Regions from separate parts of the Brucella anthropi ATCC 49188 genome, predicted to be linked through region 2. Evidence: riboswitches for the same ligand, from Rfam matches in the RefSeq annotation. Region 2 holds a riboswitch; the other holds the start of a gene.

Region 1 (7,825 bases), on a different replicon from region 2:
CCTTCGACCGGCGAATGTTACAAGAACGAGAAAATGCATGAACTCATGCCGAAAGATGGCCTGCAAACCTTGCTTGCTTTGATTGACATTTTTTTTGTGAACGCCAATATACGCGCGAGATAAATATGCCGCCCTGAGGGCGGTTTTTTATTTCTGCCGGAAGCTCAGGCGAGGAGCATGAGCTATCTGGGCCATTCCCTCATGTCTCATTATATTTTCGCGGCAGCTGGGATGGAATATTGGGCGCTTTTCGAAAGGTGGGAACCGTTTCGAGTGCCTGAGGACTGTTTATGGGAAACACAGCTTTGCCGGTGCGACCGTGCAAGCTGCAAAAAAGGCTTTGGAGGCCTGACGCTATGACCGACGCTACGACCGTGCAACCGCTTTACGACACCTATAATCGTGCGGCGCTGCGCTTCGAGCGAGGTGAGGGCATCTGGCTGATTACCGAAAGCGGCGAACGTTACCTCGACTTTGCTGCCGGCATTGCTGTGAACTCGCTTGGCCATTCGCATCCACATCTGGTGGAAACGCTGAAGACCCAGGCGGAAAAGCTGTGGCATCTGTCGAATGTCTACGAAATTCCGGCGCAGGAGAAGCTAGGACGGCGTCTTGTCGAGAGCACTTTCGCCGACAAGGTCTTCTTCACCAACTCCGGCGCTGAAGCCCTTGAATGCGCGATCAAGACCGCGCGCCGTTATCAATATGTAAGCGGTCACCCGGAACGCTACCGCATTGTGACCTTTGAAGGCGCTTTCCATGGCCGCACACTGGCCACGATTGCCGCTGGCGGTCAGGCCAAGTATCTCGAAGGCTTTGGCCCGAAGGTCGACGGTTTTGATCAGGTTCCGTTCGGTGATGAAGCGGCATTGCGTGCCGCTATTACCGATGAGACCGCAGGGATCTTGCTTGAACCCGTGCAGGGCGAAGGCGGTTTGCGCGGTTTCCCTGAAGAATTCATGCGCATGCTGCGCCAGATCTGTGATGAAAAGGGTCTTCTGCTGATCCTCGACGAAGTGCAGACCGGCGTTGGCCGCACGGGCAAGCTGTTTGCGCATGAGTGGGCTGGTATCAAGCCGGACATCATGGCTGTGGCCAAGGGCATCGGCGGCGGTTTCCCGATGGGTGCTTGTCTCGCGACCGCAGAAGCGGCCAAGGGCATGACGGCTGGTGTTCACGGCACGACCTATGGCGGCAACCCGCTGGCCATGGCCGTCGGCAATGCCGTGCTCGATGTTGTTCTGGCTGACGGTTTCCTCGAAAATGTTCAGGCAACCGCTCTGGTCATGAAACAGGGGCTTGCTTCCATCGTTGACCGCTACCCAAGTGTTGTTTCCGAAATCCGTGGCCGCGGCCTGCTGATCGGCATCAAGTGCGTTGTGCCGAATACCAGTCTCATTCAGGCCCTTCGTGACGAGCATTTCCTGAGCGTCGGCGCTGGCGACAATGTCGTTCGTCTACTTCCGCCGCTGGTTACGACGCCGGAAGAAGCGCGTGAAGCGCTGAAGCGCATTGAAACGGCGGTCGAACGGCTCGCAACTGCAAATCCGATCAGCAAGACGGCGTGATATCATGGCTAGCGATAACGGGATCAAACACTTTATCGACCTCTCTGCTGTTCCGGCATCGGAACTTCGCGCTATCATGGAAGACGCCAAGGCGCGCAAGGCGCGCCTGAAGGCGGGAGAAATCGAACGACCGTTCGCAGGCAAGGTGCTTGCGATGATCTTCGAAAAGCCTTCCACGCGCACGCGTGTGTCGTTCGATGTCGGCATGCGCCAGCTTGGCGGCGAGACGATCATGCTGACCGGTTCGGAAATGCAGCTCGGGCGCAGTGAAACCATCGCCGATACGGCGAAAGTTCTGTCGCGCTATGTTGATGCGATCATGATCCGCACCACATCGCATGAACGCATGCTGGAACTTGCCGAATATGCAACTGTTCCGGTTATCAATGCACTGACGGACGATACGCACCCTTGTCAAATCATGGCTGACGTTCTTACATATGAGGAACATCGCGGCCCGATCAAAGGCAAGACTTTTGCCTGGATGGGGGACGGTAACAACGTCCTCCACTCGCTGGTTGAAGCTGCGGCGCGTTTTGATTTCAACGTCAATATCGCAACGCCGGAAGGCAGTGAACCCAAGTCGCAATATGTCGATTGGGCGAAAGCGAATGGCGCGAGCATCATGTCTACCATCGATCCGGAAAGAGCGGCGAACGGCGCAGATTGCATCGTGACCGATACGTGGGTTTCGATGGGGCAGGAAGATCATGCCCGCGGCCACAACGTTTTCATGCCCTATCAGGTCAATGCGCGACTGATGGCAAAAGCTGATCCGAAGGCGCTTTTCATGCACTGCCTGCCTGCACATCGCGGCGAGGAAGTGACGGATGAAGTGATCGATGGACCACAATCGGTCGTATTCGATGAAGCGGAAAACAGGCTCCATGCCCAGAAAGCCATTCTGGCCTGGTGTCTGCAAAGCCGCGATCTGGGAGCATAATTTGGCTGACAAGACCAGCAATGAGCATACCGAAGTCGAGAACATCCAGGTCAATCTGGGCGATTTCGACTTCGCAGGCGATGACGCCGTTGTGCCCTTTCAGGTGGAAGGACTCGACGTGCGTGGTCGCGCGGTTCAGCTTGGCGCGAGTATCGACGGCATTCTGAAACGCCATAACTATCCGGAAGAAGTGGCCCGCCTGCTGGCGGAAGCGACGGTGCTGACCGTATTGCTTGGCACGTCGCTCAAATTTGAAGGCAAGTTCATCTTCCAGACGCAGTCCGACGGTCCCGTCGACATGCTGGTGGTCGACTTCCGCACGCCGCGTTCGGTGCGCGCCTATGCACGTTTCGACGAGGAACGGTTGAAGGAGGCGGTTGCCGCCCACAAGACGAAGCCCGAGGAACTGCTTGGACGGGGCACACTCGCCTTCACGGTGGATCAGGGCGCTTATACTCAGCGCTATCAGGGCATTGTTGCGCTTGATGGTTCGACGCTGGAAGAAATCGCCACGACCTATTTCCGTCAGTCGGAACAGATTCCGACTGATCTGAAACTGAGCGTTGCCAAGCTTGTCGAACGCGGTGCCGATGGTAAGCCAGTGGAACAGTGGCGTGCTGGCGGGCTGATCATTCAGTTCCTGCCGGAATCCGAACTGCGTGCACGCATCCCCGACCTGCCAGGCGGTGATGAGGATGAAGCCGAAGTCGCCTTTCATCCCGAAGACGACGCATGGGACGAAGCCCGTTCGCTGGTTGGAACGATCGAAAGTTCTGAACTGACGGACCCGCAGGTCGGCTCCGAGCGGCTGCTTTATCGTCTGTTCCATGAACGCGGCGTGCGCGTCTTCGACTCTGTGCCTGTGCTGGACGAGTGTTCGTGCTCGCGGGACAAAATTTCCGGTGTGCTGTCAGGTTTTACAGCCGAGGAAATTGCAGAGAGTGCGGACAACGGCAAGATTTCCGTGACCTGTGAGTTCTGCTCGAAACGCTATGAGTTCGATCCGGCGGAATTCGCGCCAAAGTCCTAGGTCCTGACCCTAGGCTTTATTACAGCTGAGAAAATGGCTTGTTACCACTGGTGGCGAGCCATTTTTTATGACCAACCTAATTTAAAGTTCGCCTTTGTTCCGGAATATCCAGCGAGAAAGCGGGTATATCCACTTCAAACAAACTGCCGCCGTTGCCCTGCATCTGATAGCGCCCGACCATGACGCCCGATGTGGTGGTCAACGGGCAGCCCGATGAATATTGAAAAGAGTCGCCTGGTTCGAGTGTTGGTTGTTCGCCGACCACGCCCGGCCCGCGCACTTCCTCGACATACCCGTTCGCATCGGTAATCTGCCAGTAACGCGAACGAAGCTGTACGGTTTCCGTGGAGTTGTTGGCAATCGTTATACGATAGCCCCAGACATAACGGTTTTCTTCGGGCTCGGACTGGTCTTCCAAATAGAAAGGTTCGACCGAAACTTCGATCCCCCGCGTTACCGCTCTGTACATGCGCACCCGCCCTACATTCACATCGGCCTTGGCACCCTTGGGATCAGATGAAACCGGATCGCAAAGATGCTTTGCATTGAACGGTTTGCCGATTCTTTTCATGGGCACCGTTGTTCGCCCCACCTATCGCTAAAGTTGCGGGGGAGGTCAACAATTCGGCATGTCAAATGAACGGCATTTGCCGAAATGTTCCGGCAAATGCTCAGTTTTAGCCTTTGTTTGCAGCCTAAATGCCACAATATAGCTCTATGTGTTTGCTTAGCGTGCGGCCTTCAGCGCTTCTTCTACATCCTCGACGAGATCATCCGTATCTTCGAGGCCAACCGAGATACGCAGGAGACCGTCCGAGATAGCGAGTTCAGCTTTCGCCTCGTCGCTGAGGTTCTTGTGCGTCGTGGTTGCCGGGTGAGTAATCAGGCTTTTTGCGTCACCCAGATTGTTGGAGATGCTGAAAACCTGCAACGCGTTCTGGAACTTGAAGGCTGCTTCCTTGCCACCGTCAAGTTCCAAAGCAATGAGGGTCGAGCCGCCGGTCATCTGCTTGGCGATGATGTCGGCCTGCGGATGGTCTGCCCGTCCCGGATAGATCACGCGCTTCACGCCCGGTTTGTTTGCAAGGAAGTCGGCAACCGCAGTCGCCGATAGCGTCTGCTGGCGCACGCGCACGGCCAGTGTTTCAAGACCCTTCAGCATGATCCACGCGTTGAATGGGCTGAGCCCCGGACCGGTGTGACGGAAATAATCCTGCAGAGTGTTCTCAATCCATTCGCGGTCGGAGAGGACTACACCACCAAGGCAGCGTCCCTGACCGTCGATATGCTTGGTCGCAGAGTAAACGACGATATGCGCGCCCAGCTCCAGAGGCTTCTGGAAAAGCGGTGTGGCAAAAACGTTGTCGACGATCAGTTTGGCGCCCGCTTCATTGGCGACCTGTGCAACGGCAGCAATGTCGATGATTTCGAGCGTCGGATTGGACGGACTTTCAAGGAACATGACCTTGGTGTTCGGGCGAACAGCTGCTTTCCAGTTTTCGATATCGGAGCCGTCGATAATCGAGATTTCGACGCCATATTTCGGCAAGATGGTCTCAACGATGTAGCGACAGGAGCCGAAAACGGCGCGGGCAGAAATCACGTGATCGCCCGCCTGCACCTGACACAGGATCGCAGCTGCGACCGCAGCCATGCCGGATGCGGTTGCACGGGCTTCTTCGGCGCCTTCCAGCGCGCACATGCGTTTTTCGAACATGTCGGTGGTCGGGTTGGCATAACGCGAATAGATGAAACCCGGATCCTCGCCCTTGAAGCGCGCTTCGGCGGCTTCGGCATTCGGATAGAGGAAACCCTGTGTCAGGAACATTGCTTCTGACATTTCGGCAAATCCGGAACGCAACGATCCGGCATGCACGAGCTCAGTTGCAGGGCGAAACTTGCGGGTATTCTCAGTCGTCATTTTTCCAACCTGTCGAAAGCTGGTCGGCCGGGGCAGGATAGTCGAGCCTCGGCGGCCAATAAAAAACCGGCCTTGCGAACACGCAAAAGGCCGGTAACGAACCGCGGCCTTTTTTAGCGAATTCTTTAACGTGGCTGCAAGCCGGCCGGCCAAATCACCACGGAACACATTTCCATTATGCCTGTTGAGTAGAGCCGTCAATGCCGAAACCGCCCCATTTCGGGAAAAGCGCATCCCGCATGCCGTGATAATGCTTGGATTCCTGCGGAAAACCCGGTTTCTAGCTGCTGGAAGGGTTGGCATTGACGCCGCGAGCGGTCAATGGTCTTTGTCAAGCAATGCTTACAGCATGTCTCCCGAAAGTGGGAACCGGTTTCGGGATAAAGACATGCGTGAAAACAAGAGATTAAAGCATGTCGCTTGAACACGATAAAGCACGACGTGCTTTAGGCTACGGAGTATCGGGGTAATGATGCAGAAAGATGCTGGAATTCTGGCGGATGCGGATATTTCCGCGCTGTTTGAAAGCGGTTTGCTGGCGTCTCCACGCCCTCTTGATCCCGATCAGATACAGCCTGCAAGCCTCGATCTGAGGCTTGGCGCAAAGGCCTATCGTGTCCGCGCCTCCTTCATGCCGGGGCCAGGCACACCGGTCCTGGAAAAGCTGGAACGACTGAAACTGCACGAGATCGACCTGACCGCAGGGGCAGTTCTTGAGACCGGCTGCGTTTATATCGTTCCGCTCCTCGAAGGGCTGGCGCTGTCGGCGGACCTGTCGGCATCGGCAAACCCGAAAAGTTCAACGGGACGCCTCGATATCTTCACCCGCGTTATCGCGGACGGAGCGCAGGAATTCGACAAGGTGCCTGCGGGATATAATGGCCCGCTTTATCTGGAAGTCAGCCCACGCACATTCCCGATCGTCGTGCGCACGGGATCGCGCCTGTCGCAGATACGCTTCCGCAAGGGGCGGGCCCAGCTCGACGAAGCTGAACTCGCCGCACTGCATCATGCCGAAACACTGGTTGCTGCGGAAATGCCGAATATTTCCGGCGGCGGCATCGCCCTTTCGGTCGATCTTTCGGGCGGTCCTGACCGGCTGATCGGCTATCGCGGCAAGCACCATACGGCTGTGGTCGATGTGGACAAGCGTGCGGCGCACGACGTTCTCGACTTTTGGGAACCGATCTATGATCGCGGCGCGCGCGAACTCGTGTTGGATCCGGATGAATTCTATATTCTCGTCTCACGCGAGGCCGTGCATGTTCCCCCGCTTTATGCGGCGGAAATGACGCCGTTTGATCCGCTGGTTGGCGAATTCCGAGTTCACTATGCAGGCTTCTTCGATCCGGGTTTCGGGCACAGCGCTGCGGGTGGAACCGGCAGCCGCGCCGTTCTGGAAGTTCGCAGCCATGAGGTTCCGTTCATTCTGGAGCACGGGCAGATCGTCGGGCGTCTGGTTTACGAACACATGCTGCACCGCCCATCTGCGCTTTACGGTGTCGACCTCGGCTCCAACTATCAGGCGCAGCAGTTGAAGCTTTCCAAGCATTTTCGTTGACTGTATTAGCCTCCTCCGAGCAGATATAGTTCTGGGTGGAGGAGACCGACCTAAGTGACAACTGGAATCGAACGGGATCAGGACGGGAAGCTTCAAGCGACAACGGATGCCCCGCAGCGCAGGCTATCGGTCGGCATTGTTGCGCTACCGGGCTTTACGCTGAGTGCGCTCAGCCTTTTCCTCGATCCTTTTCGCCTTGCTGCCGATGATCGCGACAAGAGCCGTCAGATACGCTGCGCATGGAAAATCTGCACGCTATCAGGAGACCCCGTAACCTCCAGCTCCGGCATGGTGATCGAGCCGACGGCCCCCATGGGAGAACTCGACGATTGTGATTATGTTGCCGTTGTCGGCGGGCTGCTTGCACAGTATCGGCCGAGGCAGCAGGCACTGATCGATATCATCAAGCGTGCGGACCGGCGCGGCAAGACCGTAGTCGGTCTTTGTACTGCCGCCTTTCTGCTGGCGGAGGCCGATCTTCTGCCGGACCGCAATTGCTGCGTCAGCTGGTTCCATCGTGACGATTTTCTGGAGCTTTTCGACGGTTATACAGCCGATACGACCAGCCTGTTTCACCGCAGCGGAAGACATTTCACCTGTGCTGGCGGGCTTGGTACGGCGTCGCTGGCGCTTTCAATCATACAGAACGAGATTTCCGAGGAATTGGCGCGCAAGAGCGCATCCATCCTCATGATCCCTTATGAGCTTGTACGTTCCGAACAACCCGCTCTGAGTTTCAACGGTGTACGCTCGCCGATGATCCGCAAGGCGATCCGTATTTTTGAGGAAACGCTGGAAGACC
Region 2 (7,825 bases):
ACAATCTTGATGGCGCCGTGACACATCTCAACAATCACGACGTCACGCTAGTTGCCGTTTCGCGCGGGCCTCTGGCAAAGCTGGAAGCTTATAAGAAGCGGATGGGCTGGCATTTTCCATGGGTTTCGTCAGAAGGTAGTGATTTCAACTTCGATTACCACGTCTCCTTTACGAAGGATGAGCTCGAGAATAACCGCGTTTTCTACAATTTCGACAAGCTGCCTGCAGAAGATGCTTTTGATGAGCTGCCCGGCATGAGCGCTTTCTACAAGGACGAAAGCGGTGCCATCTATCACACCTATTCCAGCTATGCCCGAGGCATCGAGGAGTGGATAGGCACTTTGATGATCCTCGACCGCGCCCCCAAGGGCCGGAATGAAAATGGCACGATGCATTTCGTCAAACGGCACGATGAGTATGAAGCACAGGCTTCCAAGCACAGCTGCTGCGGCTGATCATTCAACTGTGAAAGAAATCCAAGGGAGTACTTTCAATGAAAAACGGCTCTTCTCCGTTCGTCTGGTATGAACTTATGACAACAGATGCTGACAACGCACAGGATTTTTATACAAAAGTCGTCGGCTGGACAGCGAAAGATGCCGGGGTTCCCGGCATGAAATATACATTGTTCGAAGTGCCCGGATGCATGATTGCAGGCATGATGTCGATGGCGGATATGCCAAAGGAAGATTGCGGAGGCGAACCCGGCTGGATCGGTTATGTCGGTGTCGCAAATGCAGACGAATATGCCAAAAAGGTTGAAGCAGAAGGTGGCAAGGTGCTCAGAGCAGCGCAGGATATCCCGGACATTGGACGGTTTGCGATCGTTTCGGACCCGCAAGGTGGTATCTTTGCACTTTTTGAACCGAAAGACGACATGCCGCCACCGGCTGACTTCGGTTCGCGCAAACCGGGGCATCCGGGCTGGCATGAACTGTATGCTCAAAACTGCGAGACGGTATTTCCGTTCTATGAGAAAGTTTTCGGCTGGAAGCTCTCACGCAATTTCGACATGGGGCCTATGGGCAATTACAAGGTGTTCAGTGTCGATGGCGCCGATCACGGCGGTATCATGACCGCACCTCCCGGCACTCCTGTTGGCTGGGGCTTCTACTTCATGGTCGATGGCGTGAAGAATGCTGCCAGCCGGGTCAAGTCTCTCGGCGGAGCGGTTTTGCAAGAGCCGATGGAAGTACCGAACGGCGAATGGGTTGTTCAATGCAAGGATCCGCAAGGTGTGAACATCTCGCTCGTGGCGCCAAAACCGTAGGATAATTGCGCCTTGCGATTGACTGCCGATACATTTGCGATGATTGGTTGGACCATCGAAACGTATCGGCGGAAGATCGATCATGCACGACAGAAGGATGCGTCAGTCTCGGCAGGCAGGTACTGTTTTTGCCGCGGATGTTGGTGGGTCCTTCATTCGGCTGGCCCGCTCTGTACATCCGGGACACATCGAACTTCTTGAAAAGTTGCCGACCCCTGCAAACAGTTGGGATGAGTTCGGGGGCGCATTGGAAACTGCGCTTCGAACCCACGCATCGGATGAGGCGGGGCCACTTGCACTTTCCATCGCTGGATTGGTTGATCCAGTAACTAGTTCCGCTTTCTCGGCGAACATTCCTTGCATCACCGATCATAGATTAAGCCTTGAACTCGGCGAGCGATTGCAGCGACAGGTGATCGCCGCCAATGATGCTGATTGTCTGGCCCTTGCAGAAGCTATCGAAGGGGCTGGTAAGGGGCACGACATAGTTTTTTGCGCAGTGCTGGGCACAGGTGTTGGCGGCGGGCTTGTTATCGACGGTCGATTGGTTCGCGGTAAAGCCGGTTTGACTGGCGAATGGGGGCATGGCCCGATCCTCAACACGTGTGTAGAAATAGACGGACAAACAGTGTCGGTTCCTCGCTTCGATTGTGGCTGCGGTCAGAGCGGTTGCGTCGATACGATTGGTGGCGCGCGCGGGATCGAAAAGCTGCACCAGTTTCTGAACGGTATAGATGCGAGTAGCCATGCGGTCCTGCGGGAATGGCTGGAAGGCAGCCCGGAGGCGAGACGGACGATTATCGCTTATCTCCAGCTGGTTGCCGATCCGCTTGCAGCCGTCGTCAACATAACAGGCACGTCGATTATTCCGGTTGGTGGTGGACTTGCTACTGCTTCCGAATTGATCTCCGCACTTGATACGGCCGTCAGGGCCAGAATTTTGCGGAAAATGAACCAACCATTGGTCGTTCCGGGTGTATTCGGCAGTGATGGCGGTTTGGTTGGGGCCGCAATATTGGGGCATCAGACGTGAGCGTGTTACTTGAAGTCTGCGTGGATAGCGCCGAAGGGTTGCGGTCGGCAATTGAAGGTGGTGCGGATCGTATCGAGCTCTGTTCTGCGCTTGAGCTTGGTGGTTTGACGCCTTCGCTGGGATTGATGGAGCTTGCCTCGAAAGCGCCAATCCCGGTTTACGCAATGATCAGACCGCGCGCGGGCAATTTCTGCTTTTCGACAGAAGATGAAGCCATCATGGTGTCGGATATTCGTAATGCCACAAATGCCGGTTTGGCCGGTGTTGTTATTGGCGCTTCGCTGAGCGACGGTTCTCTTGATGTCGCCATGTTGGAAAGACTGGTTGCAGAAGCAAAAGGCCTTGGAACGACGCTTCATCGCGCATTCGATCTCGTTCCGAATATGGAGATTGCCGTACAGCAAGCAATTGCACTCGGCTTTGAGCGCATTCTGACGTCTGGTCTGTCACAAACTGCGGAAAAGGGGTTGGATAATCTGCGGGTGCTGGCTGAGTTGGCTGGTGGCCGCATCCGCATCATGCCCGGCAGCGGCGTCAACGCGGAGAACGCGAGACGGATCGTGGAGGCAACGGGCGCGGCAGAGATTCATGCTTCATGCCGTGTCCCGGTCGAAGAGAAGGATTCTCGCGCTATCGCTTTCGGTTTTGCCGCAGAACAATCATTTCGGTTATCAGCTCAGCGTGTAAGCGCTTTGAAAGCCGCCATAGAAAAAATTTGAAGGACGTTCATTCCAAATTTTGTAAGTCGCTGAGTGCAGCATTCATAAACTGATCGGCAAAAGAAATGGAAATTTCTCATACACTTTAAGGCGACACTTAAACCCTATTGCCACCCCGAAAGAGTTTGAGTAGAAGTGACATCACATCAAGAGTTGGGGAGACGCCCAACGCCAACCTGCCTCTCCGGGCAAGGTGGTACTCTCTGTAAAGAGAGGATGTGGCCAAACCGGCAAATATACGGACAAAGCCACTCGCGTCTTCCCCCAACATAAACTAGGGACCGACGCGACATGCCGATTAAAATTCCTGACGATCTGCCAGCAACCAGTGTTCTCCAGGCCGAGGGCGTTATGGTCATGCGTGAAGCAGATGCCATTCGTCAGGATATTCGTCCGCTGAAGATCGGCCTTCTCAATCTGATGCCGAACAAGGTCACGACAGAGACGCAGATTGCGCGTCTGCTTGGCGCGACACCGTTACAGGTCGAGCTTACCCTTGTTCGTATCACCAACCATGTGGCGCGCCATACGCCTGCCGATCACATGCTGTCGTTCTACCAGCCGTGGGAAGAGGTGCAGGACCAACGCTTTGACGGTTTTGTCATCACCGGTGCTCCGGTCGAACGCCTCGAGTTCGAGGAAGTCACCTATTGGGATGAGATGCAGCGTGTCTTCGATTGGACGCAGACCCATGTGCACCGGTCACTGAATATATGCTGGGCCGCACAGGCTGCGGTCCATCATTTCCACGGCATGGGCAAGTACGAGCTGCCGGGCAAGGCGTCGGGCGTCTATAGCCAGCGCAATCTTGCGCCGTCGTCTCCCTACCTTCGCGGGTTCTCGGATGATTTCAAAATCCCGGTTTCACGCTGGACCGAAGTGCGCAAGAGCGACATTCCAGCCGAGAGTGAGCTGAAGGTTTTGGTCGATAGTCCGGAAACAGGCCTTTGCCTGCTGGACGATCCACGTCATCGCGCGCTGCATATGTTCAATCACGTGGAGTACGACACAACGTCGCTTGCCGATGAGTATTTCCGCGACATTCAGGCTCAGCCTGAAACAAAGGTTCCAGCGAACTATTTCCCCGGAGATGACGCGACGCGCCAGCCGGAAAACCGCTGGCGCAGCCACGCACATCTTCTGTTTGGAAACTGGATCAACGAGATGTATCAATCGACGCCTTACGACCTGCAAAATATCGGGAAGCGTTAAGGGCACACAGTAAGGAAAGCGCGACCAGAATGCATCCGATCCACGGCAGGGCTTGCAAGTGCCAGTGCCGTAAAGCAAGTCCTCCCGTGGCCGTGCCAAGCGCTACGCCTATGTGCATGGCAGATAGATTGATCCCGACACCGGCATCTGCCGTTGCGGGATCGGTCGTGATGAGAAAGCTCTGAACGACGGGTGATATCATCCAACTGATACAAGCCCAGATCATCAGCACCGCGCCGAAAATAGTGCTGGACCCTGTTGCAAGTGGTATCGTTGCTAACGCCGTCAGATAGAGAAGTGGCGTCAGCACGATAGCCAACCTTGGTGAAAGCTTGTCGACGAGCAGTCCGCCGAGATAGCCGCCTGTCATTCCGGCCATGCCGAACGCCACCATCGCCCAGATGACTTTCTGTGAAGAGATGTGGACAGCCTCCAGAAGATAGGGTGACAGATAGGCGAACAAGACGAAATGACCGCCGATCATCAGGACGGAAACCAATTGTGCTGATACCAGCCGGAAGGATTTCAGGTGCGGCATATAAGGTGGCAAACCATGCGGGCTTCGTCCTGCACGGGGCAGGGAAAGCAACGACAGGAGCAGCACCAAAGCTGCCGCCAGTGCCAGGCACAGGAAGACCGCGCGCCAGCCCAGCCAATCGTTGACAATCATTCCCGTGGGGACACCGGCCACCATCGATCCGCTTATACCCATGAATATGATCCCGATGGCGCGTCCGCGCATTGCGGGACTAACCAGCTCTGTCGCCAGCATGGTGGCAATCAGGCAGACGACTGCACTTGCGGAGGCCATGCCGATGCGCGCGATAAACAGGACAGCATAATTGGGGCTAATGCTCGCGATGATATTGCTTGCGATGAAAACGCCCAAGGCGAAGACGAGGATGGCTTTCCGTTCGAAGCGCGTTGTTAGAACGAATGCCAGTGGTGCTGTGAGAGCGAAGGTAATCGAGAAGATTGATGTCAGCTGCCCGGCGGCACTGACTGAGACATTCAAACCGGGTGCGATGCCCGGAAGAATGCCGACGATAATGTTCTCGGCGGTGCCGGTAACGAAAGTTGCCAGCGCCAGCACAAATAACCGGATGTCCATATTTGCCATTCCCTTTCATGGTAACACCATGCGGGCAGCAAATGGCCCGGCATGGCGATATTGCATGCCGGGTTTCGAGGCAAAGCTTCGGTTATCCCTGATATAACTTCATAACATCCAAACTGGCTTTTGGCCAGTTTCTCGCTGTTTAGCTGGCGGCACGCGCCAGCCATCTGTGCCAGTCGTCCTCTGAGCCGTGGAAAACGTTCAGGTCAATCTTGCCGTTCACGCCCTGCGACAGACCCGACCCAGAATACTGCCAGAAGGTCCATGGGCGACCCGGATAGACCTTCGACGGATGCTGGGCAACGGCACGCAGCCAGAATGGATAGTTGGTAAAGGCACCTTTCAGATTATCGTCATAGAAATCCGGTGCGGTATAGATGATTGGCCGCTTGCCATAATGTTGCTCCAGTCTGTCCATGAACACCTGCATCTTTTCCCGCACCTGCGCCGGAGAAGGTCGACGCTTGCAGGAGGAATCGCCGTTCCATTCTACGTCGATGACAGGTGGAAGCGCATCGGCTTCCTTTGGAACATTGCGGATGAACCAATCGGCCTGCTGGCTTGCCACGCGGCACCAGTAGAAAAAGTGGTATGCGCCGCGTTTGATGCCCGCTGCTTTCGCTTCGCGCCAGTTCTTGCGGAACATGGGATCGAGGTGGTCGCCGCCGTCGGTCGCCTTGATGTAGGCGAAGTTTGCACCTTGCGTGCGCAGTCTCACCCAATCGATATCACCCTGCCAGCGGGAGACGTCCACACCGTGCACTGCCAGCTTGCGTGGCGACGAGCGTCCGAAATTGATCGGTTTCGCATCACGAAAGCGGTGGCTGTAGACTTTCGACCGTTCCTGTGGTGCGAGGCGCACCGGCGGATAGGCTGCGACTTCCGGCTTTGGAACAGAGATGCGCGCCTGGGGGCGTTCCTGCAACTGCGGTTGCGGTGTAACGGGAGCAGGCGGCTCTGCCTTGAACGGACCCGCATCTGGAATAGGGCCGGCCCAAGCCAGAACTTCTTCCTGCTCGGCAGCTGGCATGGGCTGCGGTGCGCTCGCCATTTCGCTCAAGGGGGCGGGCGGAACCGGGCGAGCCACCGAACTTGTGGTCTCAGCCGATGTCTTCGACTGGAGCATAATGCTGTCGATGCCCGAACTTGACGTACAGCCCGTCAAAGCGGCACAGGCAAGGGCAATGACTGATACAACCGAAGAACGCATGAGCACCCGTAACGCAAAACAAATGGGCTGCAACGCTCCCTCCGAGCTAATTGCTAATCAAAGCTTACCGGGAAATGCTGAATCCAAAGTTTACGAAATTGCTAATGCACATTCTCTAATTCGATTGTTCGAGAATTTTTATCAGCGCTGTTGCCGAATTCTCCAATGCAGTTTCATCAAATCCTGAGAATCCGAGGATAAGCCCCTGACGTGGCGTCAGTTTTGTATAAAGCGTCGATAGCGGATGAGCCTCGATACCAGCATCTGCGAGAATAGTGGCAAGGCGCGTATCGCTTTGCCCGTCTGGCAAAGCCAGCAGCAATGAAAGCCCGGCAGGAGGGGCTTCAATTCGGAAAAGCTTCGGATCTCCGGGAGCGAGCGCTGCAATCAGTTTACGCCGCCGCGATGCATGTATGCGCCGCATGCGCCTGATGTGCTGTGCAAAGGCTCCCGTTTCGATAAAACTGGCCAATGCCGGTTGGGCCAAGGGCGATGGCGCTGGGAATAAGGTTTGTCGCAGCGCCCTGAATCGAGTGGTCATGTGCGACGGTACAATCAGAAAACCAAGCCGCAGGAGTGGCGAAAAGACCTTGGAGAAACTTCCGATATAAAGGATGCGATCTGGATCAAGCGACATCAGGGATGGCAATGGCTGGCCGACATAACGGTGCTCGCTGTCATAATCGTCCTCGATGATGATGGCGTCGCGTTCCCTTGCCCAGGCAAGCAATTCCAGCCGGCGCCCTAATGGCATGGTCACGCCTGTCGGGTGGTGCCGTGCCGGTGTGACAAACGCTCCACGCGCATTGTTGGCCTTGTCTCGCGCGGTCGAAACATCGAGGCCTCCGCCATCAATGGGGACGGGAATGATGTCGAGGCCGTTGACGCCAAGGATCTTGCGCGCGGGCGGGTAGCCCGGTTCCTCCATCCACAGTCTGTCACCCGGTACAAACAGGGCCTCCCGAATGAGGGAAAGAGCGTCCGCGCTGCCGCCGGTAATGATAATCTGCTCTGGTGACACAATCATCCCCCGCCACTCGTGCAAATGACGGGCCAGTGAAGATCGCAAAAGATGAAAGCCGAACACATCGTCACTGCTTAGCAGCTCAGGGGATGGGTTGCGCCAGATGCGCCCGAGCAGCTTCCCCCACTCGTCGTGTGGGAAATGATCACTATCAAATACACCAAGATGAAAAGGTTTGGCTTCCTTGTGATGTAACTGCGGCTGGACTATCGCGTCGAGGGGCGGATGGTCGACTGTCAG

Evidence for each region. A riboswitch is a leader RNA that binds a small molecule or an ion and turns the genes downstream of it on or off. The one in region 2 is predicted to bind S-adenosylmethionine.
Region 1: linked by a shared signal. The riboswitch ahead of OANT_RS02090 (O-succinylhomoserine sulfhydrylase) and the one ahead of metA (homoserine O-acetyltransferase MetA) in region 2 are both predicted to bind S-adenosylmethionine.

Annotation. Positions count from the first base shown of each region.
Region 1 covers NC_009667.1:419,841-427,665, forward strand. Annotated here, with positions in the region: gene OANT_RS02070 (aspartate aminotransferase family protein) at 357-1,568, shown strand; gene argF (ornithine carbamoyltransferase) at 1,573-2,511, shown strand; gene OANT_RS02080 (Hsp33 family molecular chaperone) at 2,513-3,541, shown strand; gene apaG (Co2+/Mg2+ efflux facilitator ApaG/CorD) at 3,618-4,010, opposite strand; gene OANT_RS02090 (O-succinylhomoserine sulfhydrylase) at 4,269-5,462, opposite strand; SAM riboswitch at 5,554-5,633, opposite strand; gene OANT_RS02095 (2'-deoxycytidine 5'-triphosphate deaminase) at 5,932-7,023, shown strand; gene OANT_RS02100 (GlxA family transcriptional regulator) at 7,078-7,825, shown strand, end outside.
Region 2 covers NC_009668.1:848,573-856,397, forward strand. Annotated here, with positions in the region: gene OANT_RS18025 (DUF899 domain-containing protein) at 1-455, shown strand, start outside; gene OANT_RS18030 (VOC family protein) at 494-1,270, shown strand; gene OANT_RS18035 (ROK family protein) at 1,353-2,303, shown strand; gene OANT_RS18040 (copper homeostasis protein CutC) at 2,300-3,022, shown strand; SAM-I-IV-variant riboswitch at 3,161-3,270, shown strand; gene metA (homoserine O-acetyltransferase MetA) at 3,314-4,234, shown strand; gene OANT_RS18050 (MFS transporter) at 4,179-5,345, opposite strand; gene OANT_RS18055 (glycoside hydrolase family 25 protein) at 5,494-6,561, opposite strand; gene pdxR (MocR-like pyridoxine biosynthesis transcription factor PdxR) at 6,677-7,825, opposite strand, start outside.